3 regions of the Streptomyces sp. NPDC006309 genome follow, and region 1 is predicted to be linked to each of the others. Evidence: predicted binding sites of a transcription regulator. Region 1 holds the regulator's gene; each other region holds the start of a gene.
The links. Region 1 encodes HrcA, which represses chaperone genes, less so after heat shock. Its sites were predicted from a motif close to TTNGCACTCNGNNNNNCNGAGTGCNAA; they were not measured.
Positions count from the first base shown of each region.

Region 2: a site for HrcA is predicted at 4,379-4,405, ahead of groL (chaperonin GroEL). Genes of this name have one in related genera too.
Region 3: a site for HrcA is predicted at 8,060-8,086, ahead of groES (co-chaperone GroES). Genes of this name have one in related genera too.

Region 1 is NZ_JBEXRO010000001.1:229,361-239,754, reverse strand. Features, by position in the region: gene lepA (translation elongation factor 4) at 1-562, shown strand, start outside; gene ABZ117_RS01090 (AMP-binding protein) at 824-2,698, shown strand; gene hemW (radical SAM family heme chaperone HemW) at 3,774-5,006, shown strand; gene ABZ117_RS01080 (DUF3097 domain-containing protein) at 5,481-6,284, opposite strand; gene ABZ117_RS01075 (MBL fold metallo-hydrolase) at 6,353-7,075, opposite strand; gene hrcA (heat-inducible transcriptional repressor HrcA) at 7,246-8,262, shown strand; gene dnaJ (molecular chaperone DnaJ) at 8,263-9,399, shown strand; gene ABZ117_RS01060 (nitronate monooxygenase) at 9,668-10,394, shown strand, end outside.
Region 2 is NZ_JBEXRO010000003.1:343,979-354,372, forward strand. Features, by position in the region: gene ABZ117_RS06340 (acyltransferase) at 1-200, shown strand, start outside; gene ABZ117_RS06345 (hypothetical protein) at 638-1,207, shown strand; gene ABZ117_RS06350 (NADH:flavin oxidoreductase) at 1,237-2,358, opposite strand; gene groL (chaperonin GroEL) at 2,593-4,215, opposite strand; gene ABZ117_RS06360 (cold-shock protein) at 4,629-4,832, opposite strand; gene ABZ117_RS06365 (MoaD/ThiS family protein) at 5,273-5,548, opposite strand; gene thrC (threonine synthase) at 5,545-6,828, opposite strand; SAM riboswitch class I at 6,846-7,002, opposite strand; gene ABZ117_RS06375 (glucosyl-3-phosphoglycerate synthase) at 7,157-8,101, shown strand; gene ABZ117_RS06380 (trehalose-6-phosphate synthase) at 8,176-9,621, shown strand.
Region 3 is NZ_JBEXRO010000004.1:325,739-336,132, forward strand. Features, by position in the region: gene guaB (IMP dehydrogenase) at 1-104, opposite strand, end outside; gene ABZ117_RS08475 (sigma-70 family RNA polymerase sigma factor) at 268-855, opposite strand; gene ABZ117_RS08480 (response regulator transcription factor) at 1,698-2,309, opposite strand; gene ABZ117_RS08485 (WhiB family transcriptional regulator) at 2,691-3,020, shown strand; gene ABZ117_RS08490 (LysR family transcriptional regulator) at 3,147-4,055, opposite strand; gene ABZ117_RS08495 (MOSC domain-containing protein) at 4,137-4,805, shown strand; gene ABZ117_RS08500 (SDR family oxidoreductase) at 4,856-5,629, shown strand; gene groL (chaperonin GroEL) at 5,860-7,488, opposite strand; gene groES (co-chaperone GroES) at 7,607-7,915, opposite strand; gene ABZ117_RS08515 (polysaccharide deacetylase family protein) at 8,161-8,970, opposite strand; gene ABZ117_RS08520 (polysaccharide deacetylase family protein) at 8,967-9,893, opposite strand; gene ABZ117_RS08525 (class I SAM-dependent methyltransferase) at 9,984-10,394, shown strand, end outside.

The DNA of each region.
Region 1 (10,394 bases):
GCTGTGCCAGACCCGGCGCGGCACCCTGCTCGGCATGGACTACCTCTCCGAGGACCGCGTCGAGATCCGCTACACCCTCCCGCTCGCGGAGATCGTCTTCGACTTCTTCGACCAGCTGAAGTCCAAGACGCGCGGTTACGCCTCGCTGGACTACGAGCCCACGGGCGAGCAGAGCAGCTCGCTGGTCAAGGTCGACATCCTGCTGCACGGCGACAAGGTGGACGCCTTCTCGGCGATCACCCACAAGGACCAGGCGTACGCGTACGGCGTGCGGCTCGTCGCCAAGCTCAAGGAGCTGATCCCGCGCCAGAACTTCGAGGTGCCGGTGCAGGCCGCCATCGGCTCCCGGGTCATCGCCCGCGAGACCATCCGCGCCATCCGCAAGGACGTCCTCGCCAAGTGCTACGGCGGTGACATCTCCCGGAAGCGGAAGCTGTTGGAGAAGCAGAAGGAAGGCAAGAAGCGGATGAAGATGGTGGGTTCCGTGGAGGTTCCGCAGGAAGCCTTCATCGCCGTCCTGTCCAGCGATGACAGCGCGGGGTCGGTCAAGGGCAAGAAGTAACCAGAGGTAACAGCGGGTTACGTCCGTAAACCGGGCACCTGGGGGCCCGCCGTGCGAAAGCGCGGCGGGCCCCCGCGCGTGCGCGGCGTCACGATGAGGGGAAAGTGACAGGCCGATGCCCCTTACGCAGCGGCCGGTCGCCCCTTACTCTGATCCCTGCTCGATAGTTACTCGCGAGTTAAACAAGCAACCCGAACCCCCACCGTGAGTTAACCCAGCCGCACCGAGTTGCCGCACCGTCGCGGGCCCCCGGAGGATGTCGTGAGCGACACACAGACCCTGATCGAGACCCGTCCGCCCTCCGTGGCGGCCCTCTTCCTGGAGCGCGTCGCGGCCACACCGGACGCGGAGGCCTACCGCTACCCCGTACCGGCGACCTCCGGCCAGGGCCCCGACGACTGGAAGTCGCTGAGCTGGACGCAGGCGGCCGACCGGGTGCACGCGATCGCGGCCGGCCTCATCGAGCTGGGCATCCAGCCCGAGCAGCGGGTGGCGCTCGCCTCCTCCACCCGCGTCGAGTGGATCCTCGCCGACCTGGGCATCATGTGCGCCGGCGGCGCCACCACCACGATCTACCCGCAGACCAACGCCGACGAGTCCGCGTTCATCCTGTCGGACTCCGAGAGCCGGATCCTGATCGCCGAGGACGCGGCCCAGATCGCCAAGGCCGTGGAGAAGCGCGCCGAACTGCCCGCGCTGACCAAGGTGGTGGTCGTCGACCCGGCCGGCGTCGAGACGAACGACTGGGTGATCACCCTCGCCGAGCTGGAGGAGCGCGGCAACGCCTACCTGGAGACGCACCCGCAGCTGATCAAGGAGCGGGTCGGCGCGATCACCAGGGACCAGCTCGCCACCCTCATCTACACCTCCGGCACCACCGGCCGCCCCAAGGGCGTGCGCCTGCCGCACGACAACTGGGCGTACATGGCGCGGGCGATCGCGTCGACGGGCCTGGTCACCGTCGACGACGTGCAGTACCTGTGGCTGCCCCTCGCGCACGTCTTCGGCAAGGTGCTCACGTCCGGGCAGATCGAGGTCGGGCACGTCACCGCCGTCGACGGCCGCGTCGACAAGATCATCGAGAATCTTCCGGTGGTGCGGCCGACGTACATGGCGGCCGTGCCGCGCATCTTCGAGAAGGTCTACAACGGCGTCGCGGCCAAGGCCCGCGAGGGCGGCGCGGCGAAGTACAAGGTGTTCCAGTGGGCGGCCGAGGTCGCCCGCGAGTACGCCAAGGCCAGCCAGGACAACTTCCGGCGCACCGGCACCGCCTCCGTGCCCTTCGGCCTCGCCGCCCGGCACAAGGTCGCCGACACGCTCGTCTACGGCAAACTCCGCGAGGCATTCGGCGGCCGGCTGCGCGCCTGTGTCTCCGGCGCCTCCGCGCTCTCCCCGGAGATCGGGTTCTTCTTCGCGGGCGCCGGCATCCACATCCTGGAGGGCTACGGCCTCACGGAGACCTCCGCCGCATCCTTCGTCAACCCCGGCGAGGCCTACCGCACCGGTACGGTCGGCAAGCCGCTGCCCGGCACCGAGGTGCGCATCGCCGACGACGGCGAGATTCTGCTGCGCGGCCCCGGTGTCATGGAGGGCTACCACCAGCAGCCCGGGAAGACCGCCGAGGTGCTGGAGTCCGACGGCTGGTTCCACACCGGCGACATCGGTGAACTCTCGCCCGACGGCTATCTGCGCATCACCGACCGCAAGAAGGACCTCATCAAGACCTCCGGCGGCAAGTACGTCGCGCCGGCCGAGGTCGAGGGCCAGTTCAAGGCGGTGTGCCCGTACGTCTCCAACATCCTCGTGCACGGCGCGGACCGGAACTACTGCACCGCCCTCATCGCCCTGGACGAACTCGCGATCCAGGACTGGGCGAAGGACAACGGCTTGGAGGGCAGGCCGTACGCGGAGATCGTCGCCGCGCCGCAGACGGTGGAGATGATCGACGGGTACGTCCGGGAGCTCAACACCGGGCTCCAGCGCTGGCAGACCATCAAGAAGTTCCGGCTGCTGCCGCGCGACCTCGACGTGGAGCACGGCGAGATCACACCGAGCCTGAAGCTGAAGCGGCCGGTGGTGGAACGGGAGTACCGGCACCTCATCGACGAGATGTACGCGGGAACGCGGGAGCAGTAGGGCCACCGCGGGAGGGGCAGGGAGCCGCGGAACCCAGACGGCGCCCTGCCTGACGGGTGGGGGCCGGCCCCCACCCGCCCCAGCCGAAGCGCCGGCCCATGCCCGCTCCCCCCTGAGCGCCCGCTCCCGGCGGCCCTGGCTGGAACGCCGGCCCATGCCCGCTCCCGCCGGAGCGCCTGCGCTCGGTGGCTCTGGCTGGAACGCCCGCCCGTGCCCGCTCCCGCCTGAGCGCGCACGAGCGCGCCCGCTCCCGGCGCAGCGCCCGCCCTGGTACGTCCAGCCCCGTGTGGCCGCCGGCTCCGGACGGCAGGTCCGCCCTCGCCCACTCCAGGTGGAGCGCCCGCCTCGTCGGCTCTGGGCGGCGTACCTGCTCTCGCTCGCTCCATGCGGAGCGCCCGCCTTCGTACGCCGAGGCCCGCGTGACTGCTGTCGCCCGTTTCGGGCGGCGGGTCGGTCGTCGTATACCCGAGGGTGGGGCGCCCGCCCTCGGCCCCTCCCGGCCCGCGTGACCGCCGTCGGCGGCCCTGGGCGGTGTGCCCGCCCCACTCGTCCCAGGTGGAGCGCCTGTGCTCGGTGGCTCTGGCTGGAACGCCCGCCCGTGCCCGCTCCCGCCTGAGCGCCCACGAGCGCGCCCGCTCCCGGCGCAGCGCCCGCCCTCGTACGTCCAGCCCCGTCTGGCCGCCGGCTCCGGACGGCAGGTCCGCGCTCGCTCGCTCCAGGTGGAGCGCCCGTCCTCGTACGCCGAGGCCCGCGTGATCGCTGGCGCCTGTTCCGGACGGCAGGTCGGTCCTTGTACGCCCAGGGGCGGGGCGGGGCCGCCCGCAAGTCCTTCCCGGCCCGCCTGATCGCCGTCGGCGGTCCCGGGCGGCGTGCCCGTCTCGCCCGCTCCGGCCGGAGCGCCCATCCTCGCCCGCTCCAGCCCGTTCCCGGTGGAGCGTCCGCCCCGCCCCCCGGGCTCGTCCGACCCTCCACGTGCGCCCCAGGGGGAGCGCCTGCCCTTCTGCGCCGCGGGCGGCCCGGCCGCCCGCGTCCGTTCCAGCCGGAGTGTCCGGCCGCGTGCGGGACAATGGGGGACATGCCTTCCGCACTTCCCGACGGCGAGCCCGTCCCCGCCGACGGCGCGCTGCCCGCGCACGCGCTCGCCGGGGCCGGTGACCGGCCGCTCGGCTTCTACCTCCACGTGCCGTACTGCGCGACCCGCTGCGGCTACTGCGACTTCAACACCTACACCGCGACCGAGCTGCGCGGCACGGGCGGGGTCCTCGCCTCCCGGGACAACTACGCCGAGACGCTGACCGACGAGATCCGGCTGGCCCGGAAGGTACTGGGCGACGATCCGCGCGAGGTCCGCACGGTCTTCGTCGGCGGCGGTACGCCGACCCTGCTGGGCGCCGACGACCTGGTGCGGATGCTGGCGGCGGTCCGCGACGAGTTCGGGCTCGCGCCGGACGCGGAGGTCACGACGGAGGCGAACCCGGAGTCGGTCGGCCCGGAGTATCTCGCCACCCTCCGGGAGGGCGGCTTCAACCGGATCTCCTTCGGCATGCAGAGCGCCAGGCAGCACGTGCTGCGGATCCTCGACCGCACCCATACCCCCGGCCGGCCGGAGGCGTGCGTGGCGGAGGCCAGGGCGGCGGGCTTCGAGCACGTCAACCTGGACCTGATCTACGGCACCCCGGGGGAGTCGGACGACGACTGGCGGGCCTCGCTGGAGGCGGCCCTGGGCGCCGGCCCCGACCACGTCAGCGCCTACGCGCTCATCGTCGAGGAGGGCACCAGGCTCGCGGGCCGGGTCCGCCGGGGCGAGATCCCGATGACGGACGACGACGTCCACGCCGACCGCTACCTGATCGCCGAGGAGATGCTGAGCGCGGCGGGCTTCGACTGGTACGAGGTCTCCAACTGGGCCACTGCCCCGGCGGCCCGCTGCCTGCACAACGAGCTGTACTGGCGGGGCGCCGACTGGTGGGGCGCCGGACCGGGCGCGCACAGTCATGTGGGCGGCGTGCGCTGGTGGAACGTGAAGCACCCGGGCGCGTACGCGGCGGCGCTGGCGTCGGGACGCTCGCCGGGCGCGGGCCGGGAGCTGCTGTCCGACGAGGACCGCAGGGTCGAGCGCGTCCTGCTGGAGCTGCGGCTGCGGGAGGGCGTGCCGCTGGACCTGCTCCGGGCGGAGGGGCTCGCGGCGGCCCGCCGGGCCCTGGCCGACGGGCTGCTCCGGACGGGGCCGTACGAGGAGGGGCGCGCCGCCCTGACCCTGCGTGGGCGGCTGCTGGCGGACGCGGTGGTGCGGGATCTGGTCGACTGACCCGTGCGGGATCTGGTCGACTGACCCGTGCGGGACTTGGCCGATCGACCCGTGCGGGATCTGGTCGACCGACCCGTGGGGGACCTGGCCGACCGACCTCGTCACGCGGGCGCGGTGACTGAATCGATCAGCTCCTCGGCGCCCCGCACGCGGGTGGGGCCACCGAATCAGCTCCTCGCCATCCCTGCGCGGCCGCGTCACGGGGGCGACCAGCTCCCTGCTGCGCGCTGCCGCCGCCCTGCTGACGCTGTTCGGCCCGCTCACCCTGGCCGTCGCCACGCTGTCGGCGCTGCCGGCGCCCCGCTGAGCGCTCCGGCACGGAAAAAGGTCGGCGCCCCCTGCGCCGGCGCGTCACGGAGGCGGTCAGCCTTCTCGGCTGCCCCCTACGCCGACGCGGTCACCAAGTGGATCAGTTCCTCGGCGCCCCCTGCGCCGGCGCGTCACGGAGGCGGTCAGCCTTCTCGGCTGCCCCCACTACGCGGGCGCGGTCACGAAGTCGATCAGTTCCTCGACCCGGCCCAGCAGTTCCGGTTCCAGGTCCTTGTACGACCGCACCCGTGCCAGGATCCCCTGCCAGACCGCGCCCGTGTTCTCCGGCCAGCCCAGCGCCCGGCACACGCCCGTCTTCCAGTCCTGGCCGCGCGGCACCGCCGGCCAGGCCGGGATGCCCACGGCGGACGGCTTCACCGCCTCCCAGATGTCGATGTACGGGTGACCGACGACCAGCGCGTGCTCACTGGTCACCGACTGTGCGATGCGCCACTCCTTCGTGCCGGGCACCAGGTGGTCCACGAGCACGCCCAGCCGGGCGTCCGGGCCCGGCGCGAACTCCGCGACGATCGCCGGCAGGTCGTCCACGCCTCCCAGGTACTCCACCACCACGCCCTCGACGCGCAGGTCGTCGCCCCACACCCTCTCGACCAGTTCGGCGTCGTGCCGGCCCTCGACGTAGATGCGGCCGGCGCGGGCCACGCGCGCGCGTGCGTCCGGGACGGCGACCGAGCCGGATGCCGTGCGCGTGGGGCGTACCGGCCCCGACGGCGGCCGTACGAGCGTCACCGCGCGGCCCTCCAGCAGGAAGCCGCGCGGCTGGAGGGGGAACACCCGGTGCTTGCCGAAGCGGTCCTCCAGGGTCACCGTGCCGGCCTCGCAGCGGATCACCGCCCCGCAGAACCCGCTGCCGGGCTCCTCGACCACCAGGCCCGGCTCGGCCGCCACCTCCGGCACGGGCTTCGGCTTCTTCCACGACGGGGTCAGATCGGCGGAGTACTGGCGCATTCGGATGACGATAGGAGAAGCCGTACGGCGGCGCGCACGACACGCCGGGAACCGGCCGGCCGAGCGGCTCAGCTCACGCCGAAACGGGCGGCCAGCGCGTCCCGTTGACGCCGGACGAAGGCGGCGTCCACCACCGCTCCGTGCCCCGGTACGTACCGCGCGTCCTCGCCGCCGAGCGCCAGCAGCCGGTCCAGCGCGTCCGGCCAGCGCGAGGGGACCGCGTCCGGCCCCGCCTGCGGTTCGCCGGACTCCTCCACCAGGTCGCCGCAGAACACCACCTCCGGATCGCCGGGGACGAGCACGGCGAGGTCGTGCGAGGTGTGGCCGGGGCCCACGTTCGCCAGCAGCGCCTGCCGGCCGCCGCCCAGGTCGAGCGTCCACTCGCCGGAGACCGGGTGGCCGGGCGGGACCAGCGCGTCCACCGCCTCGTCGGTGTCGGCGGGCGGCAGACCGTTCCTGAGCGCGTCCAGGCGCAGCTCCTCGCGCCGGTGGGCCAGGACCGCGTCCGTGCCCACGGCGGCGTACGTCTCGGCGCCGGCGAACGCGGAGGCGCCGAAGACGTGGTCGAAGTGGGGATGGGTGAGAGCGAGATGGGTCACACGGCCGCCGGCCAGCGCCTCGGCCCGGGACCGCAGCCGGGCCCCCTCCGCCGGGCTCGATCCCGCGTCCACCACCAGCGCCGTGCCCGCGCCCAGGACCAGGCCCGCGGTGCAGTCCCAGCCGGGCAGCCGGCACCGCCCCACCCCGGCGGCCAACCGTTCCCAGCCCAGGTCTTCCCAAGTCACCGTCATACCGGCGACGCTAGCGCTACGGGCCGGTACGGCGGGGCCGGCCTTGCCCGGTGCGTACCCGACGGCCGTACACTGGGCCGGGGAAGGCTGGCACTCGCACGGGCGGAGTGCCAGGCGGCCGGCCCGGACGGACGAACGGACGAGGGACGACGTGCTGGAGGTGCGCGCGGATGCTGAGTGAACGCAGGCTTCAGGTGCTGCGCGCGATCGTCCAGGACTATGTCGGCACCGAGGAGCCGGTGGGCTCCAAGGCGCTCACCGAGCGGCACGCCCTCGGCGTCTCCCCGGCGACCGTCCGCAACGACATGGCGGCCCTGGAGGACGAGGGGTACATCGCCCAGCCGCACACCAGTGCGGGGCGCATCCCCACCGACAAGGGCTACCGGCTGTTCGTGGACAAGCTCGCCGGTGTCAAGCCGATGACCGGGCCCGAGCGGCGGGCCATCCAGAACTTCCTGGAGGGCGCCGTCGACCTCGACGACGTCGTGGCGCGCACGGTCCGGCTGCTTGCGCAGCTGACCCGGCAGGTCGCCGTCGTGCAGTACCCGTCGCTGACCCGGTCCACCGTCCGGCACGTGGAGCTGCTCTCGCTGGCTCCCGCGCGGGTGATGCTGGTGCTGATCACGGACACCGGCCGGGTCGAGCAGCGGATGGTCGACTGCCCGGCGCCGTTCGGCGAGGCCTCGCTGGCGGATCTGCGGGCGCGGCTGAACAGCCGGGTAGCGGGCCGCCGGTTCGCGGACGTGCCGAAACTGGTCGAGGACCTGGCGGAGGCGTTCGACCACGAGGACCGCGGTACGGTCTCCACGGTGCTCTCCACTCTTCTGGAGACACTCGTCGAGGAGAACGAGGAGCGGCTGATGATCGGCGGTACCGCCAATCTCACCCGCTTCGGGCACGACTTCCCCCTCACGATCCGGCCCGTCCTGGAGGCCCTGGAGGAGCAGGTCGTGCTCCTCAAGCTCCTGGGCGAGGCGAAGGACCCGGGCGTGACCGTGCGCATCGGCCACGAGAACGCCCATGAAGGACTCAACTCCACCTCCGTCGTGTCGGTGGGCTACGGTTCGGGCGGCGAGGCAGTCGCCAAGCTCGGCGTGGTCGGACCGACCCGCATGGACTACCCGGGAACGATGGGAGCGGTACGCGCAGTGGCACGGTACGTCGGACAGATCCTGGCGGAGTCGTAAGTGGCCACGGACTATTACGCCGTTCTCGGCGTGCGCCGCGACGCGTCGCAGGATGAGATCAAGAAGGCGTTCCGCCGGCTCGCTCGCGAGCTGCACCCGGACGTCAACCCCGATCCGAAGACCCAGGAGCGGTTCAAGGAGATCAACGCCGCCTACGAGGTGCTGTCGGACCCGCAGAAGAAGCAGGTCTACGACCTCGGCGGCGACCCGCTCTCCCAGTCGGGCGGGGCCGGCGCGGGCGGTTTCGGCGCCGGCGGCTTCGGCAACTTCTCCGACATCATGGACGCGTTCTTCGGTACGGCGTCGCAGCGCGGGCCGCGCTCGCGCACCCGGCGCGGCCAGGACGCGATGATCCGGATCGAGATCGAGCTGGACGAGGCGGCCTTCGGGACGACCAAGGACATCCAGGTCGACACCGCCGTCGTCTGCAACACCTGCAACGGTGAGGGCGCGGCGCCGGGCACGTCCGCGCAGACGTGTGACATGTGCCGCGGCCGTGGCGAGGTGTCGCAGGTCACCCGGTCCTTCCTGGGCCAGGTCATGACCTCCCGGCCCTGCCCCCAGTGCCAGGGCTTCGGCACGGTGGTGCCGACCCCGTGCCCGGAGTGCGCCGGCGACGGCCGCGTCCGCTCGCGCCGCACGCTCACCGTGAAGATCCCGGCCGGCGTCGACAACGGCACCAGGATCCAGCTCGCCGGTGAGGGCGAGGTGGGTCCCGGCGGTGGCCCGGCCGGTGACCTGTACGTCGAGATCCACGAGCTGCCGCACCCGATGTTCCAGCGGCGCGGTGACGACCTGCACTGCACGGTCACCGTCCCGATGACGGCGGCGGCGCTCGGCACGAAGGTGCCGCTGGAGACCCTGGACGGCATGGAGGAGGTCGACATCCGGCCCGGCACCCAGTCCGGCCAGTCGATCCCGCTGCACGACCGGGGCGTGACCCATCTGCGCGGCGGCGGCCGGGGTGACCTGATCGTCCACGTCGAGGTCATGACCCCGACCAAGCTCGACCCCGAGCAGGAACGCGTCCTGCGCGAACTGGCCAAACTGCGCGGCGAGGAACGCCCCCAGGGCCAGTTCCAGCCCGGGCAGCAGGGTCTGTTCTCGCGGTTGAAGGACGCGTTCAACGGCCGCTGATGCGAGTGTCCGGGGGCGGCCGGAGGGTGGCTGGGGATCCGGGGGGGCGTCCCCCGGGCAGGCACAGTCAGCCGGGGCAGCAAGGCTTGTTCTCCCGGTTGAAGGACGCGTTCGAGGGCCGCTGAGGCGGGTGGTCCGGGGCGGTCGGAGTCGGTCGCCGAATGGCCGGGGTTTCCGGGGGCGGGCCCCCGGAAACCCCTTATGCCACCGGGGTATGCCGCGGAAGCCCGGATTCGGTCTTGTACGGGGGACGTGACACCATGCGGTCATGTCCTCCGCGCTGACCGATCTCTTTCCCCACCCGATCGTGCAGGCCCCCATGGCGGGCGGGGTTTCCGTCCCGCAGCTCGTCGCCGCCGTCTCCGAGGCCGGCGGACTCGGGTTCCTGGCCGCCGGGTACAAGACCGCCGACGGCATGTACCAGGAGATCAAGCAGCTGCGGGGACTGACGGGCCGGCCGTTCGGCGTGAACGTGTTCATGCCGCAGCCGGAGTACCCCGGCGCGGCCACCGGCGTCAGCGCGCCGACCGGCGCCGCCCCCTCGTCCGGCGCCGTCGAGGTGTACGCCCACCAGCTGGCCGGTGAGGCCGCCTGGTACGAGACCGAGCTGGGGGACCCGGACAGCGGCCGGGACGACGGCTACGAGGCCAAGCTCGCCGTGCTGCTCGACAACCCGGTGCCGGTGGTCTCCTTCCACTTCGGCGTGCCGAGCCGCGAGGTGCTCGACCGGTTCCGCCGGGCGGGCACGTTCACCCTGGTCACCGCCACCACCGCGGAGGAGGCCCGCGCGGTCGAACGGGCCGGCGCGGACGCGGTGATCGCCCAGGGCGTGGAGGCCGGCGGTCACCAGGGCACGCACCGGGACCTCCCGGAGAACGACGGCTCCGGCATCGGGCTGCTGTCGCTGGTCGCGCAGATCCGCGAGACGGTCCGCGTCCCGGTCGTGGCCGCCGGCGGCATCATGCGCGGCAGCCAGATCGCCGCCGTCCTCGCGG
Region 2 (10,394 bases), on a different contig from region 1:
GCGTGGCACCCCCTTTTTTCTCGCCAGGCCTGCCCACGTTCTGGTTCACACTTATCGTTGCCCTCCCTGTCTCGGCGCTCGGGGCATGGCTCTTTTCCAAGATCTTTGAGATGCCCTTCAAACGGAACCGGTCGTGGAGGTTCCTGATCGAAGCCCTACCGCGCGGTCGCCGGCGCACTGGGGCTGGACTCCCCGGCTGACGACGCCGGCCTGCACGTCACATTCGACGCAGATGTGAAGGACGTCCACCACTGCCTCAGCCGTACGCGCGGCCTCATTGGCCAAGGCTCGGTGCGGCGCGGGGCTCCACCCGTGAGGACGCGATGGTGCCCTGCGCGGCGTGGCGGGGGCTGGGTCCGTCAAGCGTGACAGCTACCGCTGATAGCAACACCGGTTCCTACCCGGGCGGTGCGGCGCCCGCGCGGCCCGGCTCCCTGCGTGGGCGCGAGAGGCGGTGGTCGGACGGCGCGGTCGGCTGTGCTTGCCTCCGAATCGGCGCCGTGCGTCTTCAGGGCGCGCGGACGGCGGCGGTACACAGAGCCGTCCGTTACCGCGGCGCCTGGCGGTGGGGGCGCCCGCGCGGGCCGGTGTTTTCCTGGGGCAGGGCACCATGGTGGGGAGGAGGCGACCGATCGACATGAACCATGCCCAGCTCACCGCCCTCGGACGGGCCCTGCGGCTGCTCGGGGAGCACGGAGAGGCCCTGACCGCCGACACGCCCGACGCCCGGCTGCACGAGATCAGGAGCGACCTGCGGCGCGCCCTCGACCTGCTGGACGACAGCGTCAAGGCCGGCGCGCCCGCCACCCGGTGCCCCGAGCATCCGCAGGGGCCGGTCGACGAGAGCGCCCAAGACCTGTGTCTGCTGTGCGAGACCCGGCGCCGGGCCGCCCGCCGCTCGGAGTTCCAGGGCAGGCCCCGGCCCGGCGAGCCGGTGCCGTCGGCTCCCTCCCGCTACGGCGTCCGCGGCGACCGTCCGCAGCCCCAGCAGCGGTGGCTGCCGGAGCTGTGGAACGGCCAGGAGTGGCAGCTGTGCGGCACACCCCGGCGGGACCTCCGCGAGGCCGAGGCGTACCTCGCGGCCCAGCGGCGCGGCTCCCGGCCGGCGATGGCGTACCGGCTCGTGCACGAGTTCACCGACTACGAGGTGCTGCGGGTGTGGGGAACCCCGCTACGGGTCGACATCGAGCCCATGGGCAACCTGTAGCCGGGCCGGCGACCGGCCCGGCGAGCGGGTCAGCTCAGGGTCTTGACCGCCGCCGCGTCGTACGGCGCCAGCTCGTCGAAGCGGTCGGCGAGCACCTTCGCGGCCCACTGAGGGTCCTGGAGGAGCGCGCGGCCGACGGCGACCATGTCGAACTCGTCGGCCTCCAGGCGGTCCAGGAGGTTGTCGAGGCCCCGGACCGGGGAGCCCTCGCCCTGGAAGGCGTGCACGAAGTCACCGTCGAGGCCGACCGAGCCGACAGTGATGACGGGCTTGCCGGTGAGCTTCTTGGTCCAGCCGGCCAGGTTCAGGTCCGAGCCGTCGAACTCGGGGAGCCAGTAGCGGCGGGTGGAGGCGTGGAAGGCGTCGACACCGGCCTCCGCGAGTGGGGTGAGGATGGCCTCCAGCTCCTCCGGGGTCTGAGCGAGCCGGGCGTCGTACGCCTCCTGCTTCCACTGCGAGTAGCGGAAGATGACGGGGAACTCCGGGGAGACGGCGTCGCGGACGGCGGCGACGATCTCCGCCGCGAACCGCGCCCGGGACGCCGGGTCGCCGCCGTAGCCGTCGGTACGGCGGTTGGTGTGCGCCCAGAAGAACTGGTCGAGGAGGTAGCCGTGGGCGCCGTGGATCTCCACGCCGTCGAAGCCGATGCGCTCGGCGTCCGCCGCGGCCCGGGCGAACGCGCCGATGACGGCGTCGATGTCGGCCTGGGTCATGGGGGTGGCGTCCGCGGTGCCGTCGATGCGCAGGCCGGAGGGTCCGTGGGAGGGGGCGTCCGGGAAGGGCGCGTCACCCTGGTTGCGGACGGTGCCGATGTGCCACAGCTGCGGGACGATCGTGCCGCCGGCCGCGTGCACGTCCTCGGCGACCTTCGCCCAGCCCGCCAGCTGCTCCTCGCCGTGAAAGCGCGGGACCCGGTCGCTCTGGCCGGCCGACGCGTGCCCCACGTAGGTGCCCTCGGTGACGATGAGGCCGACGCCGGCGGCGGCGCGGCGGGCGTAGTACGAGCGCACGTCCTCACCGGGGACGCCGCCCGGGGAGAACATGCGGGTCATCGGCGCCATCACGATCCGGTTGGGGACGGTGAGGCCGTTGAGGGCGATCGGCCGGGACAGGATCCGGGCCGTGCGGGAGGCGGGGGTCGTGGCGGTCACGTAGGGGCTCCTCGGGAATTCGCTCGGTAGACCACGCGGTATGTGCGCGCGCAATGTTGCACCTACTGAATGAACTCCGGGCGCGCGTCCGCGCATTCCACCCGCACCGCACCGCCTCCGTGACCCCGGTCACACACCGCGCACCCGCGGCGGGAAACGCCCGAGGGCGGTACCCCTTGCCTCAGCAGGGGTACCGCCCTCGGTCGGAAGGACAGGCGATCAGCCGGAGGCCGATCAGAAGTCCATGTCACCGCCCGGCATGCCGCCGCCGGCCGGAGCGGCGTTCTTCTCCGGCTTGTCGGCGATGACGGCCTCGGTGGTGAGGAACAGCGCGGCGATCGACGCGGCGTTCTGGAGCGCGGAACGCGTCACCTTCGCCGGGTCGATGATGCCCTCGGCGATCAGGTCGACGTACTCACCGGTCGCGGCGTTCAGGCCGTGGCCCGGGGTGAGGTTGCGCACCTTCTCCACCACGACACCGCCCTCGAGGCCGGCGTTGACGGCGATCTGCTTCAGCGGGGCCTCGAGCGCGATGCGCACGGCGTTGGCGCCGGTCGCCTCGTCACCCTCGAGCTCCAGCTTCTCGAAGACCTGGGAGGCCTGGAGCAGGGCCACGCCACCACCGGCGACGATGCCCTCCTCGACGGCCGCCTTGGCGTTGCGGACGGCGTCCTCGATGCGGTGCTTGCGCTCCTTGAGCTCCACCTCGGTCGCGGCACCGGCCTTGATGACCGCGACGCCGCCGGCGAGCTTCGCCAGGCGCTCCTGGAGCTTCTCGCGGTCGTAGTCCGAGTCGCTGTTCTCGATCTCGGCGCGGATCTGGTTGACCCGGCCGTTGACCTGCTCGGAGGAGCCCGAACCGTCGACGATGGTGGTCTCGTCCTTGGTGATGACGACCTTGCGGGCGCGGCCCAGGAGGTCCAGGGTCGCGTTCTCCAGCTTGAGGCCGACCTCCTCGGAGATCACCTCGCCGCCCGTGAGGATGGCGATGTCGCCGAGCATGGCCTTGCGGCGGTCGCCGAAGCCCGGGGCCTTGACGGCGACGGACTTGAAGGTGCCGCGGATCTTGTTGACGACCAGGGTCGACAGGGCCTCGCCCTCGACGTCCTCGGCGATGATCAGCAGCGGCTTGCCCGACTGCATGACCTTCTCCAGGAGCGGGAGCAGGTCCTTGACCGAGGAGATCTTGGAGTTGGCGATGAGGATGTAGGGGTCCTCGAGCACCGACTCCATGCGCTCCATGTCGGTCGCGAAGTAGGCGGAGATGTAGCCCTTGTCGAAGCGCATGCCCTCGGTGAGCTCGAGCTCCAGACCGAAGGTGTTGCTCTCCTCGACGGTGATGACGCCTTCCTTGCCGACCTTGTCCATGGCCTCGGCGATGAGCTCGCCGATCTGGGTGTCGGCGGCGGAGATGGACGCCGTGGAGGCGATCTGCTCCTTGGTCTCGACGTCCTTCGCCTGCTCCAGCAGGGCGGCGGAGACGGCCTCGACGGCCTTCTCGATACCGCGCTTCAGGGCCATGGGGTTGGCGCCGGCGGCGACGTTGCGCAGGCCTTCCTTGACCAGGGCCTGGGCGAGAACGGTCGCGGTGGTCGTACCGTCACCGGCGACGTCGTCCGTCTTCTTGGCGACTTCCTTGACCAGCTCGGCGCCGATCTTCTCGTACGGGTCCTCGAGTTCGATCTCCTTGGCGATGGAAACACCATCGTTGGTGATCGTGGGGGCGCCCCACTTCTTCTCGAGGACGACGTTGCGGCCCTTGGGGCCGAGCGTCACCTTTACGGCGTCCGCGAGCTGGTTCATGCCGCGCTCGAGGCCGCGCCGCGCCTCCTCGTCGAACGCGATGATCTTGGCCATGTGAAGTGGTCCCTCCAGGACTGGGGGTGATTCCTTCGGACCGCGCCCGCGCCCGCGACGGACGGCTCGCCGGCCGCGTGGTTCCTTGCCCCACTTGGCCTGCGGGCCTCACCGACCCGGTCCTTCGTTGTCACTCTCACCTTCAGAGTGCTAATGCCAATGATTAGCACTCGGCATGGTCGAGTGCAAGCGCCTCGGGGGGTACGAGCCCTCCGTCAGCCCCCCGCGAACACCTGTCCGGGGCGCGGACGCGGGCGCGGGCCGGGCGCGAACCGGGCACGGACGCGGACGCGGACCGGGCGCGGACCCCGCCCCGGACCGGGCACGCACCCCGCCCCGGACCGGCGCGGGCCCGGGCACGGCGAAGGGCCCGCACCCTGTGCCGGTGCGGGCCCTTCGCCAACGAAAAACGTTCAGGCGCTGAGGCGAACCATGTCGGCCTGCGGGCCCTTCTGGCCCTGCGAGATCTCGAACTCCACCCGCTGGCCCTCTTCCAGGGTGCGGTAGCCGTCCATCTGAATGGCGCTGTAATGGACGAAGACGTCCGCACCACCGTCGACCGCGATGAAGCCGTACCCCTTCTCCGCGTTGAACCACTTGACGGTGCCCTGAGCCATGCCTAACTCCCCTATTACTGGCCCTTGCACAGATCCACACTTCGCGGACCCGGGTCAGACCTCGCCCCCCACTGGCCGGGGGCGTGCGCCGGAACGCGTCGACCGCGGCTGAATGTATCTGTCCAACTGCCGTCTGCAACAGGTCAATCGGACGAGAAATCTGGACTCGGGCGGTCCGGAATGTGGCGAGAATTCATCCGACTTCAGGGCAAGTCGGGCCCCGCAAAGGGAACAAATGCCGCGGAGCACCCCAGCACTTTGGCTGTTTCTTGTCGGGTGCGCGGCATGAATGGAAGGGCCACCGACCTGCGGACCGCGACCGTGTTCCCCAACTCTACCGCGCTCAATCACACAGAATTGCCCCCTCCGCTTCTCTTACGGAGGGGGCAATCACATGAACGGCATGTAACTGACGTTACCGAGGGTAATGACGCGGCGGATCAGCCGCCGGCGACCGCCGGAATGATCGAGACGCCCGCACCGTCCGGCGTGGCGGTCTCGAGGCCCTGCTCGAAGCGGACGTCGTCGTCGTTCACGTACACGTTGACGAACCGGCGCAGCTTGCCCTGGTCGTCCAGCACCCGGGCGGCGATCCCGGCGTGGTTCTTCTCCAGGTCCGCGATGACCTCGGCGAGGGTCGCGCCCTCGGCGGCGACCTCGGCCGAACCGCCGGTGTAGGTACGCAGGATGGTGGGGATGCGAACGGTCACGCTCATGCGAGGCCAGCCTCTCGGAAGGAGTCCAGGGTCGGGCGGATGGTGGCGGTGAGGCCGGTCCCGGCCACCGCGTCCAGGGTCTTCAGGCCGTCACCGGTGTTCAGGACGACCGTGGTCCTCGCCGGGTCCAGCACACCGTTCTCGATCAGCTTGCGGGTGACGCCCACGGTGACACCGCCGGCGGTCTCCGCGAAGATGCCCTCGGTCCGCGCGAGCAGCTTGATCGCGTCCACCACCTGCTGGTCGGTGACGTCCTCCACGGCACCACCGGTGCGGCGCGCGATGTCCAGCACGTACGGACCGTCGGCCGGGTTGCCGATGGCGAGCGACTTGGCGATCGTGTTCGGCTTCTGCGGCCGTACGACGTCGTGCCCGGCCTTGAAGGCGGTGGACACCGGCGAGCAGCCCTCGGCCTGCGCGCCGAAGATCCGGTACGGCCGGTCCTCGACGAGACCGAGTTCGATCAGCTCCCTCAGACCCTTGTCGATCTTCGTGAGCTGGGAGCCGGAGGCGATCGGGACCACGATCTGGTCGGGCAGCCGCCAGCCGAGCTGCTCGCAGATCTCGTACGCCAGGGTCTTGGAGCCCTCCGCGTAGTACGGCCGCAGGTTGACGTTGACGAAGCCCCAGCCCTCGCCGGCCGAGTCGCCGATCAGCTCGGAGCAGAAGCGGTTCACGTCGTCGTAGTTGCCCTCGATGCCGACCAGCTCACCGCCGTAGACGGCGGCCATGACCACTTTGGCCTGCTCCAGGTCGTGCGGGATGAACACGCAGGAGCGCAGGCCCGCCCGGGCGGCGGCGGCGCCGACGGCGCCGGCCAGGTTGCCCGTGGAGGAGCAGGACAGGGTGGTGAAGCCGAAGGCGCGGGCGGCCTCCAGGGCCTGGGCGACGACCCGGTCCTTGAAGGAGTGCGTCGGGTTGCCGGAGTCGTCCTTCACGTACAGCCCGCCGGTCACGCCCAGCTCGCGCGCCAGGTTGTCCGCCCTGACCAGCTCGGTCCAGCCCGGGTTCAGGTTGGGCTTGCCGGCGACGTCCGCGGGGACCGGCAGCAGCGGGGCGTACCGCCAGATGTTCGCGGGGCCCGCCTCGATACGGCGGCGCAGCTCTTCGGTGTCGTAGGCGGAGAAGTCGTAGGCAATCTCCAGCGGACCGAAACACTCCTCGCAGGCGAAGACCGGGCCGAGCGGCACCCGGTGACCGCACTCGCGACAGCTCAGAGCCGTGGCGGGACCGAGGTCGACGGTGGAACTGCCGGTGCTTGCAACTGTCTGCACAGCCATGGAGGCGAGGCCCTTTCTCCTCATCTTCCTCACGACGCACTTCGCCGTGAGACGGATTTGGCACCTTCCCTAGCCGGGAGCCTCGCGAAGACGATCAGAACTGATCTACGAGAACCGACTGGAGGGTTGCCGGGGCTTCATCGGGCCGTGTCCCTCTGCCCCTCTGGATGAGCAATATGTGGTTGTGGACGCGGGCGACCCCCGACATGCGATGGTCACCGGCGTTGTCCAAGACTGTAACCGAAGGCCAGGACAGTTGAGATAGTCGTCCGTACCGCGAGATGGATCACACCGTGTGTGTGGTCGTGACAGTGAGGAACCACAGACCGTGCTGGAAGAAGTCGAGCGCTGGCTGGCCGACCGCTCCTGGTCCGTGACCGACCGCCCGCCCCACCGGATCCTGGCCGCCAAGCAGCGCACGGGCCAGACGATCAGCGTCGTGCTGCCCGCGCTCAACGAGGAGGAGACGGTCGGCGACATCGTCGCGGTCATCCGCCACGACCTCGTGGAGCAGATACCGCTGGTCGACGAGATCGTCGTCGTCGACTCCGGCTCCACCGACCGCACCGCGCAGGTCGCCGCGCGCGCCGGCGCCCGGGTCGTCCACCGCGACGCCATCCTGCCCCGCATTCCCGCCGTCCCCGGCAAGGGCGAGGTGCTGTGGCGCTCGCTGCTGGTGACCGGCGGGGACATCGTCTGCTTCATCGACGCCGACCTGCGCGAGTTCTCCTCCGACTTCGTCACCGGGATCGTCGGCCCGCTGCTCACCGACCCCGGCGTCGACCTGGTCAAGGCGATGTACGACCGCCCGCTCGGCGGCGCGGCCGGACAGGGCGGCCGGGTCACCGAACTCATGGCCCGGCCGCTGCTGAACATGCACTGGCCGCAGCTGGCCGGTTTCGTGCAGCCGCTGGGCGGCGAGTACGCGGCCCGGCGCTCCCTGCTGGAACAGCTCCCGTTCCCCGTCGGCTACGGCGTGGAGCTCGGGATGCTGGTGGACGCGCTGCACCTGGCCGGCCTGGACGCGCTGGCCCAGGTCGACGTGGGCGTGCGCCTCCACCGCCACCAGGACGGGCAGGCCCTGGGCCGGATGGCCGCCGCGATCTACCGCACCGCCCAGCTCCGGCTGGCCCGCGGCCATCTGGTCCGGCCCGCGCTGACCCAGTTCGAACGGGGCGAGAACGGGTTCGAGCCGCGCACCTACTCGGTGGACACCGAGGAACGGCCGCCCATGGTGGAGATCGCCGAGTACGCCGAGCGCAAGGTGGCGTGAACAGTCCGTATACGGCCCGCTTCGTGGGCGGACCGTACGTTTGAGCGTTTGTGGGCCGGGCTAGGTTGAGGCGTATGGCTTCCACGCACGGCGCTGCTGAACAGGCTCAGGTGCTGGTCGCGTCCAATCGCGGCCCGGTTTCGTATCAGATCGACGAGGAGGGATCGCTGCACGCCAGGCGGGGCGGCGGCGGGCTCGTCTCCGGGCTGTCGGCCATCGGGTCCGACGCGGACTCCGTGTGGGTGTGCGCCGCGCTCGGCGACGGCGACCGCGAGGCCGTACGGCGCGCGGCCGGCGCGCTGCTGCCGGCCGGGGACACCGGCGGGCAGCGGGTGCGGATGCTCGGCATCGACGCGGCCGTGCACGCCGAGGCCTACAACGACATCGCCAACTCGGTGCTCTGGTTCGTCCACCACATGCTGTACCAGACCCCGATGGAGCCGGTCTTCGACGCGGAGTTCCGGCGGCATTGGGCGTCCTACCGGGCCTACAACCAGGCGTTCGCCGAGGCGCTGGCCGAGGAGGCCGCCGAGGGCGCGGCGGTGCTGATCCAGGACTACCACCTGGCCCTCGCCCCGCGCATGCTCCGCGAACTCCGCCCCGACCTGCGCATCGGCCACTTCTCGCACACCCCGTGGGCGCCGCCGGACTACTTCCGCCTGCTGCCCGACGACATCGCCGCCGAGCTGCTCGGCGGCATCCTGGGCGCGGACCGCGCGGCGTTCCTCACCCAGCGGTGGGCGGACGCCTTCACCGCCTGCTGTCAGGTGGTCCTCGGGCCCGACGCCGCCGCCGGCACCCGGATCGGGGTGCACGGTCTGGGCGCGGACGCGGACTTCCTGCGCGGGCGCGCCCACCAGGACGACGTGGCCGAACGGATGACGGCACTGCGCGAGGAGATCGGCCGGGGCCCCGACGGGACGGCGCGCAGGACGATCGTCCGGGTGGACCGCACCGAACTGTCCAAGAACATCGTGCGCGGGATGCTGGCCTACCGGCAGCTGCTCGACGACCACCCCGAATGGCGGGAGAAGGTCGTCCACGTGGCGTTCGCGTACCCGTCCCGGCAGGACCTCGCCGTGTACCGCGAGTACACCGCCGGGGTGCGGCGGGTCGCGGACGACATCAACGAGCGGTACGGCACGGCGGGCTGGACCCCGGTCGTCCTGCACGTGAAGGACGACTTCGCCCGCTCGCTGGCCGCCTACCGGCTGGCCGACGTGGCCCTGGTGAACCCCATCCGCGACGGCATGAACCTGGTCGCCAAGGAGGTCCCGGTGGTCTCCGACGAGGGCTGCGCGCTGGTGTTGTCCCGGGAGGCCGGGGCGTACGAGGAGCTGGGCGAGGACGCCATCGTGGTGAACCCGTACGACATCGGGGGGACGGCCGAGGCGCTGCACGCGGCCCTGAGCCTGCCCGTGGCCGAGCGGGCGGAGCGGTCCAAGCGGCTGGCCGCGGCGGCGACCGCGCTGCCGCCGGCACGCTGGTTCCTGGACCAGCTGGACGCCCTACGCGACTGACCCCCGGCACCCGGCACCCCGGACCCGGCGGGGCGGGGGGGCCGACCGCCGGCACCGGTGCCCTGGGGGCTGACCGCCGGTATCCGTGGCTTGGGGAGCCGACGCGGCCGAACCGACCAGCCCACACCCGGCGCCCCTGCCGAACCGACCGGCCGGCACCCGGTGCCCCGGGGAGCCGACCGGCTGGCACCGGCGTTCCGGATAGCCGACCATTCCGGCACCCGGCCCCCCAGGTCCGGCAGGCCGGCGGCCTGCGGACCCGACCGCCAGCACCCCACGCCCCGGCCACGGCCGGGGCACGCCCCGAGGAACTGGCCAGCCCGCACCCGACACCCCAGGAACCGACCAGCTGGCATCCGGCGTTCCGGATAGCCGACCATTCCGGCACCCGGCCCCCCAGGATCCGACAGGCCGACGGCCCGCGGAGCCGAACGCCGACCCCCCGCGCCCCGGACGCGGCCGGGGCGCGCCCCGAGGAACTGGCCAGCCCGCACCCGACACCCGGGCGCCCCCGACCGACCCCTGCGGAGCCGGCACCCTGCCGAACCGACCGACCAGCACCCGGTACTCGGGGGGCTTGACCTGCCCCCGCACCCCGGGCACGGCCGGGGCACGCCCCGAAGAACTGGCCAGCCCGCACCCGACACCCGGGCGCCCCCTGCGGAGCCGGCACCCTGCCGAACCGACCAGCCCACACCCGGCACCCCGAGGAGCCGACCGCCAGCACCCGGCGCCCCTGGGAGCCGACCATTCCGGCACCCGGGCCCAGGATC
Region 3 (10,394 bases), on a different contig from region 1:
TCATCGGGTGCCATGTCCGACGAGCCCGGCAGCAGCAGCACGTCGTCGTAGGTCAGCCCGAGTGTCGCGAATTTTCCGGGCACTCCGTCGACGTTGGCAGTCATGACACCTTCCCCAAATGGCCTTGCTCGGTGCGGATGTCCATGCTAACGGGAAGCATCGCCAGCGAATTCCACGGTACGGGGTCGCTTCAGGCTTCGTACGTTCGTACGGAAACGGCGGCGCGCCTGTTCAGCGACGGGCCACGGAGGCTCCGCACAGGGGCGATTACTGTTCGGCGAGCGCCCGCAGGCGGCTCAGGGCCCGGTGCTGGGCCACGCGGACCGCACCGGGTGACATTCCCAACATCTGCCCCGTCTCCTCCGCGGTCAAGCCCACGGCGATGCGCAGCAGAAGCAGCTCGCGCTGGTTCTCGGGGAGGTTGGCCAGCAGTTTCTTGGCCCACTCGGCATCGCTGCTGAGCAGGGCGCGCTCCTCGGGGCCGAGGGAGTCGTCGGGCCGCTCGGGCATCTCGTCGGACGGCACCGCGGTCGACCCGGGATGGCGCATGGCCGCCCGCTGGAGATCGGCGACCTTGTGGGAGGCGATGGCGAAGACGAACGCCTCGAAGGGGCGGCCGGTGTCGCGGTAGCGGGGCAGGGCGAGGAGCACGGCCACGCAGACCTCCTGGGCGAGGTCCTCCACGAAGTGGCGCGCGTCGCCGGGGAGCCGGGACAGCCGGGTGCGGCAGTAGCGCAGCGCCAGCGGGTGCACATGGGCGAGCAGATCGTGCGTGGCCTGCGCGTCGCCGTCGACGGCCCGGTGCACGAGCGCGCCGATCCCCCCGTGGGCCGTGCCCGCCTCGTCGTCGCGCATCGGTCCATGGTGCCTTGCGGCCGTCCGGTCCGTCGCATCGTGTCCGTGGTTGTGCACCGAAGCGTTATGAGCAGGTGCGCCGGCACTCATTCCCTGCGCCCTCCCCTTCCGCTCGACCGACTCGTCCCCGAGAGACTCCACACCCTCAAGGATGCGGCATCCGCGCCGAAACGAGCAGCGCGCGTCCGGCGGGCCGCCTTGCACCTCGCCTGTCGGGAGGTGGGGCGGGTTGGTGTTCCGGGGGCGTACGCCCGGAGCGCGCGGCCCCGCGGCGTGCGCCGCGGGCGGTTGCCGCCGACGTGTCCCGTACGGCCACGGGCGCCGCGGGGCGTACCCGGGCCGGATGCCGGAAGCGACCGCACCGACCGCCGTTACCTTGGGAAACCATACGGGCACGGACACCGGACGCCCACCCGGACCCGGGCTGGGCACCATCCCGCGGCGGGCGCGGGAAGCGTTCCCGCCGTACGGACCGTGCGGGAGAGGAGCCCGGAGCGGCCGCGCCGACCCGGCATCCGGGCAGCCGGGGACGACGGTGTGTGCCGGGCTGCCGACGCCGCACGGCGTCCGCGTCCCCCACCGCACCGCGAAGAAACTCACGGGGACCCAAGAGCGAGGCGCGGCGGCCGGACGCGTCCTCCGGCGTTCCACCGCACGTCCGGCGACCTGCCGGCACCGGCCCGGCCCCGGGCGGCACCGGTTCCGCTGACCCGGGCGGCCCCTGCGCCGTCGGGTCGGCCGGTCGGCGGCGAGGGAGCCGGAAGGGGGAACGGAGAGCGGGGCGGGGGCGGGGCGCTGCCGGGCGGACCCGGCAGGGGGCGCCCCGCGGGGCCGCTCACCCGCTACCGGACCAGTCCCCAGCGGAAGCCGAGGGCGACCGCGTGCGCCCGGTCGGAGGCGCCGAGCTTCTTGAACAGGCGCCGGGCGTGCGTCTTCACGGTGTCCTCGGAGAGGAACAGCTCGCGGCCGATCTCGGCGTTGGACCGGCCGTGGCTCATGCCCTCCAGCACCTGGATCTCGCGCGCGGTGAGCGTGGGCGCGGCGCCCATCTCGGCCGAGCGCAGGCGGCGCGGGGCGAGTCGCCAGGTGGGGTCGGCGAGGGCCTGGGTGACCGTGGCCCGCAGTTCCGCGCGGGACGCGTCCTTGTGCAGGTAGCCCCGGGCGCCCGCGGCGACCGCCAGGGCCACACCGTCGAGGTCCTCGGCGACGGTGAGCATGATGATGCGCGCGCCCGGGTCGGCGGACAGCAGCCGGCGCACGGTCTCTACGCCGCCCAGGCCGGGCATGCGCACATCCATGAGGATGAGATCGGAGCGGTCGGCGCCCCAGCGGCGGAGGACTTCCTCGCCGTTGGCCGCCGTCGTCACGCGCTCGACACCGGGCACGGTCGCGACCGCGCGGCGGAGCGCCTCTCGGGCAAGCGGGGAGTCGTCGCAGACGAGGACGGATGTCATGACCGCCCTCCGCAGCTGATGCGCGTCACCTTGAGCCTCCAGGCTGGTACGGAATCGTCACCTGTGCGGTCGACCGTCTCGGACGCCTGCCCGAGCGCTTGTTTTTTCAACCGCCTCCGCACTCTCAACGACGGTCACTCGAAAGAGTTACGGGGCCGCGTGCCGTCTTCGGCACTCTATGTGAGGGCGTCGACACGGTGCAGACATGCCCGTCGGACTCTCAACTTTTCATCACAACCTATGACCCATTCAGCCCCTTTTCTTCCCGTTTCGTAGTGTCCGGTACTAGATTCGCAATGAGTCATATTTTCATCTCCTTAGACCGGAGACGTACGGTCGTCGGCACCGCTTCCGCCCAGAACGGCTACAAGGGGTCACGTAATGGCAGATTTCTCCCGCCTTCCCGGACCGAACGCGGACCTGTGGGACTGGCAGCTGCTGGCTGCCTGTCGCGGCGTGGACAGCTCGCTCTTCTTCCACCCCGAGGGCGAGCGCGGGGCGGCTCGGAGTGCCCGCGAGAACTCGGCCAAGGAGGTCTGCATGAGATGCCCGGTCCGTGCGCAGTGCGCCGCGCACGCACTGGCGGTGCGCGAGCCGTACGGCGTCTGGGGCGGCCTGACCGAGGACGAGCGCGAAGAGTTGATGGGGCGGGCCCGCAACCGCCTGGTGTCGGCGTCGACCACCCATGGCGACAGGGCCCCGGAGCACTGAGCGCACTCGGCACTGACCACTGAGCACTGAGCACTGAGCACTGAGCACTGAAGGAACGTTTCTGTAGGGATTGCGGCCCCCACCCCTCAGCGAGCGGCACGCGCGCGTGCCCGCGACCGGGCCGCGCTAGCCGCGCCCGGCCGCCTGCGCCGTGCGGGCCAGTTGTTCCAGCGTCGCCGCCACGGCCGGCACCTGTGCCAGGTCGGGCAGGGTGAGGGCGACGATCTCCCGCCGTACCGCCGGTTCCAGCCGTACCGTCCGCGCACCCCTCGGCCGTACCGACTCCACCGCCAGCTGCGGCAGTACGGCGACCCCCAGACCCGCGCCGACCAGGCCGACCACCGCCGGATAGTCGTCCGTGGCGAAGTCGATGCGCGGAGTGAAGCCCGCCTTCTCGCACACCTCGACCAGCTGGCCGCGGCAGCGCGGGCAGCCCGCGATCCACGGCTCGGCGGCCAGCTCTTTGATGGCGACGTCCTCCGCGCGCGCGAGCCGGTGCCGCTCGGGCACCAGGGCGACGAGACGGTCCGTCAGCAGGGGCCGTACGACGAGGTCGTCCCAGTCCTCGGCGACCGCCGCGCCCTCGTAGCGGAAGGCCAGGGCCAGGTCGCAGTCACCCTCGCGCAGCAGTTCGACGGATCTCGGGGGTTCCGCCTCCTCCAGGGAGACGCGGGTGCCGGGATGGGCGGCGCGCAGAGCGGCCAGGGCGGTCGGGACCAGTGTGGAGCTGCCGCTGGGGAAGGAGACCAGCCGGACCCGGCCTGCGCGCAGACCGGCGATGGCGGCGACCTCCTCCTCGGCCGCGGTGAGCCCCGCGAGGATGCCGGAGGCGTGCCGCACGAGGGCCTCGCCCGCCTGGGTGAGGCGCATCTCGCGGCCCGCGCGGACGAGCAGCGGGGTGCCGACGGAGGCTTCCAGGGCCTTCATCTGCTGGCTGACGGCCGGCTGGGTGCAGCCCAGCTGGCGCCCCGCCGCGGAGAAGGAGCCGGTGGTGGCGACGGCGCGCAGGACACGGAGATGACGGGCCTCGATCACTACTGGAGCATAAGGCAACCTTGGGTGGGACGTCCGATCGCGCGTCGGCGCTTTGGGCTCCGGTCCCGTACCGTGCGGGGGATGAAGGTGCTCTCGGTGAATGTGGGCCGCCCCCGGCGCGTGCCCTACACGGGTCAGCCGGACGGGCTGACCGGTATCGACAAGCGGCCGGCCGACGGGCCGGTGCGGGTGGCCGCGCCCGGGCCCAAGGGGACCGGCGGGAGCGGGCTCGCCGGGGACGCGGTGTGCGAACGGCGCTTCCACGGCGGGAACGACCAGGCGGTGTACGCGTTCGCCCGCGAGGACCTCGACGCGTGGGAGCGCGAACTCGGCCGGCCGCTGCCCAACGGCTGTTTCGGCGAGAACCTGACGACGGACGGCCTGGACGTCTCCGGGGCGCTGATCGGCGAGCGCTGGCGGATCGGTCCCGCAGTGGTGCTGGAGGTGACCTCGGGCCGTGTCCCGTGCCGTACGTTCCAGGGCCATCTGGGCGAGCGCGGCTGGGTCAGGAGGTTCACACGGAAGGGCGCATCGGGTGCCTACCTCCGGGTGATCGAGCCGGGCGAGATCCAGGCGGGCGACGCCGTGGAGATCGTGCGCCGGCCGGACCACGGGGTGACGGCGGCGTTGCAGTTCCGCGCGGTCACCACCGACCGGGACCTGCTGCCGGGGCTGCTGGCCGCGGGTGACGCGCTGCACCCGGAGACGCTGGCGGCGGCCCGCGCGTACCTGGCCGCGCGGAGCGGCTGAGGGCCGTCGCCGCAGCGGACCGCGTGGGCCCGGGTCACTACGCTTGGGCCATGACAACGGCTCTGATTACGGGATCGACCGCGGGAATCGGTGCCGCGTTCGCGCGGCGGCTCGCGGCTGACGGGCATGACCTGGTCCTGGTGGCCCGGGACACCGGGCGGCTGCGCGAGCAGGCGACCGAACTGCACGACCGGCACGGCATCGAGGTGGAGGTGCTGACCGCCGACCTGTCCGAGGACAAGGGCATCGAGGCGGTCGCCGACCGGCTCGGCGACCGGAAGAACCCGGTCGACCTGCTGGTGAACAACGCCGGCTTCGGTAACAAGGGCCGCTACCTGGACGTGCCCATGCCGGACGAGCTGAAGATGCTCAAGGTGCACTGCGAGGCGGTGCTCCGGCTGACGTCGGCGGCGACCGCGGCGATGCGGGAGCGGGGCCGGGGCGGGGTGGTGAACGTCGCCTCCGTGGCCGCCTTCGTCCCGCGCGGCACGTACGGCGCGTCCAAGGCGTGGGTCGTGCAGTTCACCCAGGGGGCGGCGAAGGACCTGGCCGGCAGCGGGGTCCGGCTGATGGCGCTGTGCCCGGGCTTCGTGCGCACCGAGTTCCACCAGCGGGCCGGCATGGGCACGGACAACATCCCGGGCTGGATGTGGCTGGATGCCGACAAGCTGGTCGCGGCGGCCCTGGCCGACCTCGCGCGCGGAAGGACGGTGTCCGTCCCCGATCCCCGGTACAAGGCGCTGATGGGGCTGGTGAAGGTGGCGCCGCGCGGGCTGCTGGGCGGGATCAGCGCGAAGACCGGGCGCAAGTACGGGCCGCAGTAGCGGACGGTGGACGCCGCCGTCCCGGCGTCCCGGTATCCGGGTCTCCGGGTCTCCCGGTATCCGGGTCTTCCGGTCTCCCGGCGTCCCGGTGGGGGGAGCGGGTGGGACGGCACCGGACCGGGCGGCCGGGCCGCGCGGAGCCGGGGGCGGCGGACGGTGACACACACGGTGAACAGGGCGAAGGCCCGGTCCCCTGCCGGGACCGGGCCTTCACTCGGGCGCGTGCTCGCTCAGTGAGCGTGGCCGTGGCTGTGGCCGTGGCCCGCGGCCTCCGGCTCCTCTTCCCTCTTCTCGACGACCAGGGTCTCGGTCGTGAGCAGCAGGGAGGCGATGGAGGCGGCGTTCTCCAGGGCGGAGCGGGTGACCTTGACCGGGTCGATGACGCCGGCCTTGATCAGGTCGCCGTACTCGCCGGTGGCGGCGTTGTAGCCCTGTCCCGCCTCCAGGTCCTTGACCTTGGAGACGATGACGTAGCCCTCCTGGCCGGCGTTCTCGCCGATCCAGCGCAGCGGCTCGACCACGGCGTTGCGGACCACGGCGACACCGGTGGCCTCGTCGCCGGTCTTGTCCAGGTTGCCCGCCAGGACCTTGGAGGCGTGCACCAGGGCGGAACCGCCACCGGAGACGATGCCCTCCTCGACCGCGGCGCGGGTCGCGGAGATGGCGTCCTCCAGGCGGTGCTTCTTCTCCTTCAGCTCCACCTCGGTGGCGGCGCCGACCTTGATCACGCACACGCCGCCGGCCAGCTTCGCGAGGCGCTCCTGGAGCTTCTCGCGGTCCCAGTCGGAGTCGGTGTTCTCGATCTCGGCCTTGATCTGCGCGACGCGGCCGTGCACGTCCTCGGTCTTGCCGCCGCCGTCGACGATCGTGGTGTCGTCCTTGGTGACGGTGATGCGGCGGGCCGAGCCCAGCACGTCGATGCCGACCTGGTCGAGCTTGAGGCCGACCTCCTCGGAGATGACGGTGCCGCCGGTGAGGGTGGCGATGTCCTGGAGCATGGCCTTGCGGCGGTCGCCGAAGCCGGGGGCCTTCACCGCGACGGCGTTGAAGGTGCCGCGGATCTTGTTGACGACCAGGGTCGACAGGGCCTCGCCCTCGACGTCCTCGGCGATGATCAGCAGCGGCTTGGAGGCACCGGCCTGGATGACCTTCTCCAGCAGCGGCAGCAGGTCGGCGATGGCGGCGATCTTGCCCTGGTGGATGAGGACGTACGGGTCCTCCAGGACGGCCTCCATGCGCTCCTGGTCCGTCACGAAGTACGGCGACAGGTAGCCCTTGTCGAAGGCCATGCCCTCGGTGAAGTCCAGCTCGAGACCGAAGGTGTTGGACTCCTCGACGGTGATGACACCGTCCTTGCCGACCTTGTCCATCGCCTCGGCGATGAGCTCGCCGACCTGCGAGTCCTGGGCGGACAGCCCGGCGACGGCGGCGATGTCGGACTTCTCGTCGATGGGGCGGGCCGTGGCGAGCAGCTCGTCGGAGATCGCCTTGACCGCGGCGTCGATGCCCTTCTTCAGGGCACCCGGGGAAGCGCCGGCGGCGACGTTCCTCAGGCCCTCGCGTACCAGCGCCTGGGCGAGCACGGTGGCGGTGGTGGTGCCGTCACCAGCGATGTCGTTGGTCTTGGTCGCCACCTCCTTCACCAGCTGGGCACCGAGGTTCTCGTACGGGTCCTCGAGCTCGACCTCGCGGGCGATCGTGACACCGTCGTTGGTGATGGTGGGGGCGCCGAACTTCTTGTCGATGACGACGTTGCGGCCGCGGGGGCCGATCGTCACCTTCACCGTGTCGGCAAGCTTGTTGACGCCGCGCTCAAGGGCGCGACGGGCGTCCTCGTCGAACTTCAGGATCTTCGCCATGAAAGCGAGCCCTCTCCGAAATCAGTGGGTGAAAAGAGACTGCGCCCCGGGCGCCCGGCTTCTTGTCGATTCGCGGGGGCCAGGGGCGCAGCTCAGAGCAACGAAGTGTTTGAGGTGATTACTTCTCGATGATCGCGAGGACGTCGCGAGCCGAGAGTACGAGGTACTCGTCGCCGTTGTACTTCACCTCGGTGCCGCCGTACTTGCTGTAGAGGACGACGTCACCGACCTTGACGTCGAGCGGCAGGCGCTCGCCGTTCTCGAATCGGCCCGGGCCCACGGCGAGGACGGCGCCCTCCTGGGGCTTCTCCTTCGCGGTGTCCGGGATGACCAGGCCAGAGGCCGTGGTCTGCTCGGCGTCCAGCGGCTGGACCACAATGCGGTCCTCGAGCGGCTTGATGGCAACCTTGGAGCTGGTGGTCGTCACGATCCGACCTCCCCCTTCGGAGATCTCGGGGTTGACTGTCTGAGGTGGCGACCAGGTGGATCCGTCGTCGCGGGTGCCGGACCTGCCCGTCGCTTTGTTGGCACTCTCGACTGCCGAGTGCCAGAGCTGAGACTATGACCGCGGTTAGCACTCGGTCAAGCGGAGTGCCAGTGCGCGCGGCGCGTCGCCCCGATTCGGGGGGTGCCGGGGCCTGCCGTTGACCTGCGGGCGGGCCGGTGCCGGCCCTACAGGTAGTCCTCGAGACGGCCGACGGTCAACCCGCGCTCCTGCACCTTGCGCAGCACCCGCGCCGTGCGTTCGCGCAGGGACAGGCCCGTCGACTCGTCCGGGCCCACCAGGACGATGTCGCCTGGGCGCAGCCGGCGCGGGCCGTGGGTGTAGACGAGGCCGGCCGGGGTCAGGGCGGCGCGCCACAGGGCGACCGCAGTGATGCCGCAGTCCGCCGCCGCGCGCAGGGTGGTGGTGTCGTACGAGCCGTACGGCGGGCGGAAGAGGCGCGGGCGGACGCCGAGGCGGGCGTGGAGCCGGTGCTGCTGGCCGCAGATCTCGGCGCGCTGGGAGGCGTACGGCGTCCCGGCCGACGCCCGGTGGTCGAGGGTGTGGTTCTCGATGCCGGCGCCGAGCGCGCGCAGGCGGGCGAAGTGGCCGTAGCCGGGGCCGGCGACGCTGTCGGTGAGGAACACGCTGACCGGCAGCCGCAGTTCGCGGACCATGTCGACGAAGCGGGGGTCCTGTTCGGCGCCGTCGTCGTAGGTGAGGAAGACGACCCGGTCGTGGGTGGGGACGTGGTCGGCCACCGGGGGCAGGGTGTGTGCCCCCGGGTGCGCGGACAGCGGCCGGGCGGTGTGCAGCGGGGAGCGGGCGAGCGGTTCGGCCAGCCCCCAGCGGCGGTAGCCGCGGTCGGGGGCCGGGCCGTGCGGGCGCACCCCTTCGGCGGCCTTCTTGCCGAGCCGCTCGATGGGGTCGACGGACGGGGCGCAGCCCGTCAGGAGCAGGGCCGCGGCGAGGACCGCGGCCGGGCCCCACGGCCTCACAGGTAGTCCTCCAGGCGGGCCACGGCGTAGCCCTCGCGCGTGACCTTGTCCAGGAAGCGGCGCATGTCGTCCAGCATCGTGCCGTTCCAGTCGTCCCGGCCCCGGAAGTGGGTCAGGACGATGTCGCCGGGGTGCAGGCTGCGGTCCCACTCGCGGTACTCCCAGTGGTCCACGAAGACCTCTTCGTCCCAGATGGGCGCGTATTTGATCCCGCAGGACCTGGCGGCGCGCAGGGTGTCGCCGTTGTAGTTGCCGTACGGCGGCCGGAAGACGGTGGGCGCCTTGCCGAACTGCTTCTTCATGATGTCCTGCATGCCGCAGATCTCGTGCCGCTGCTCGTCGTAGGACAGTCCGGGCAGGTAGGGATGGGTCAGCGTGTGGTTGTTGAGGGTCACACCCCGCGCCTGCATCCTGCGGAAGTAGCCGTAGTCCTCCTTGACGAGGTAGTTGCTCAGGAAGGCCGTGTACGGGACCTTCAGCTCGCTCATCATGCGCAGGAACGCGGGGTCCTTCTCCGCGCCGTCGTCGATGGTGAGGAAGACGACCTTCTGCCGGGTGGGGACGGTCGTGAAGACCGGTGGGAGCCGCTCCTCCTCCTGCCCGTCCACCTCGAAGCCGTCCCGGGCGGTGATCTCGGGCTTCCTGGCGGGCGGGGCCGGGGGTGTGAGCGGGGTGCGGGCCAGGCCCCAGCGGTGGGCGGCGGCGGCCAGCCGGGCGTGTTCGGCGGCCTGGCGGGCACGTTCGGCGGCCTGGCGGGTCCGCGGGTCGGAGGCGCGGGCCGGGCCGCCCTGTCCGGCGGCCGGTTCGGTGCCGCCGGCGCAGCCGGTGAGGAGGGCGGCGGCGGCCAGGACGAGAGCTGCGCAGCGGACGGCCACCGGCACGCCCGATGCCTGACTTTTGTCATTTTGTACTACTACTCGCATGGTGTCGGATCCTCCCAGGCCGCGACCCCCGCTCCCGGCCGACACCGCCGCCGGACGCGCACCATCCACCGACTGGCCCACAATGACCCGGTGAACAACCTCGCTCTGCTCCTCACCCCCGAAGGCCGCGCCCTCCTCGACGAGGTGCGCGACACCGCCCCGGCGGACGAACTCGCCGTCGCCACCCGGCTGCGCCGCGACCACCCCGCCGAGCTGGTGTCGGCCGCGCTCGGCCAGGCCCGGCTGCGGCAGCGGGCCGCGGCGAAGTTCGGGGACGAGGACGCCGGGCGGATGTTCTTCACACCGAACGGGGTCGAGCAGTCGACGCGGGCCGCCGTGGCGGCGTACCGGGCGCGGCGGTTCGCGGACCTCGGCGTCACCTCCGTCGCCGACCTGTGCTGCGGGATCGGCGGTGACGCGATCGCGCTCGCGCGGGCCGGGATCCGCGTACTGGCCGTGGACCGGGACCCGCTGACCGCGGCGGCGGCCCGCGCGAACGCC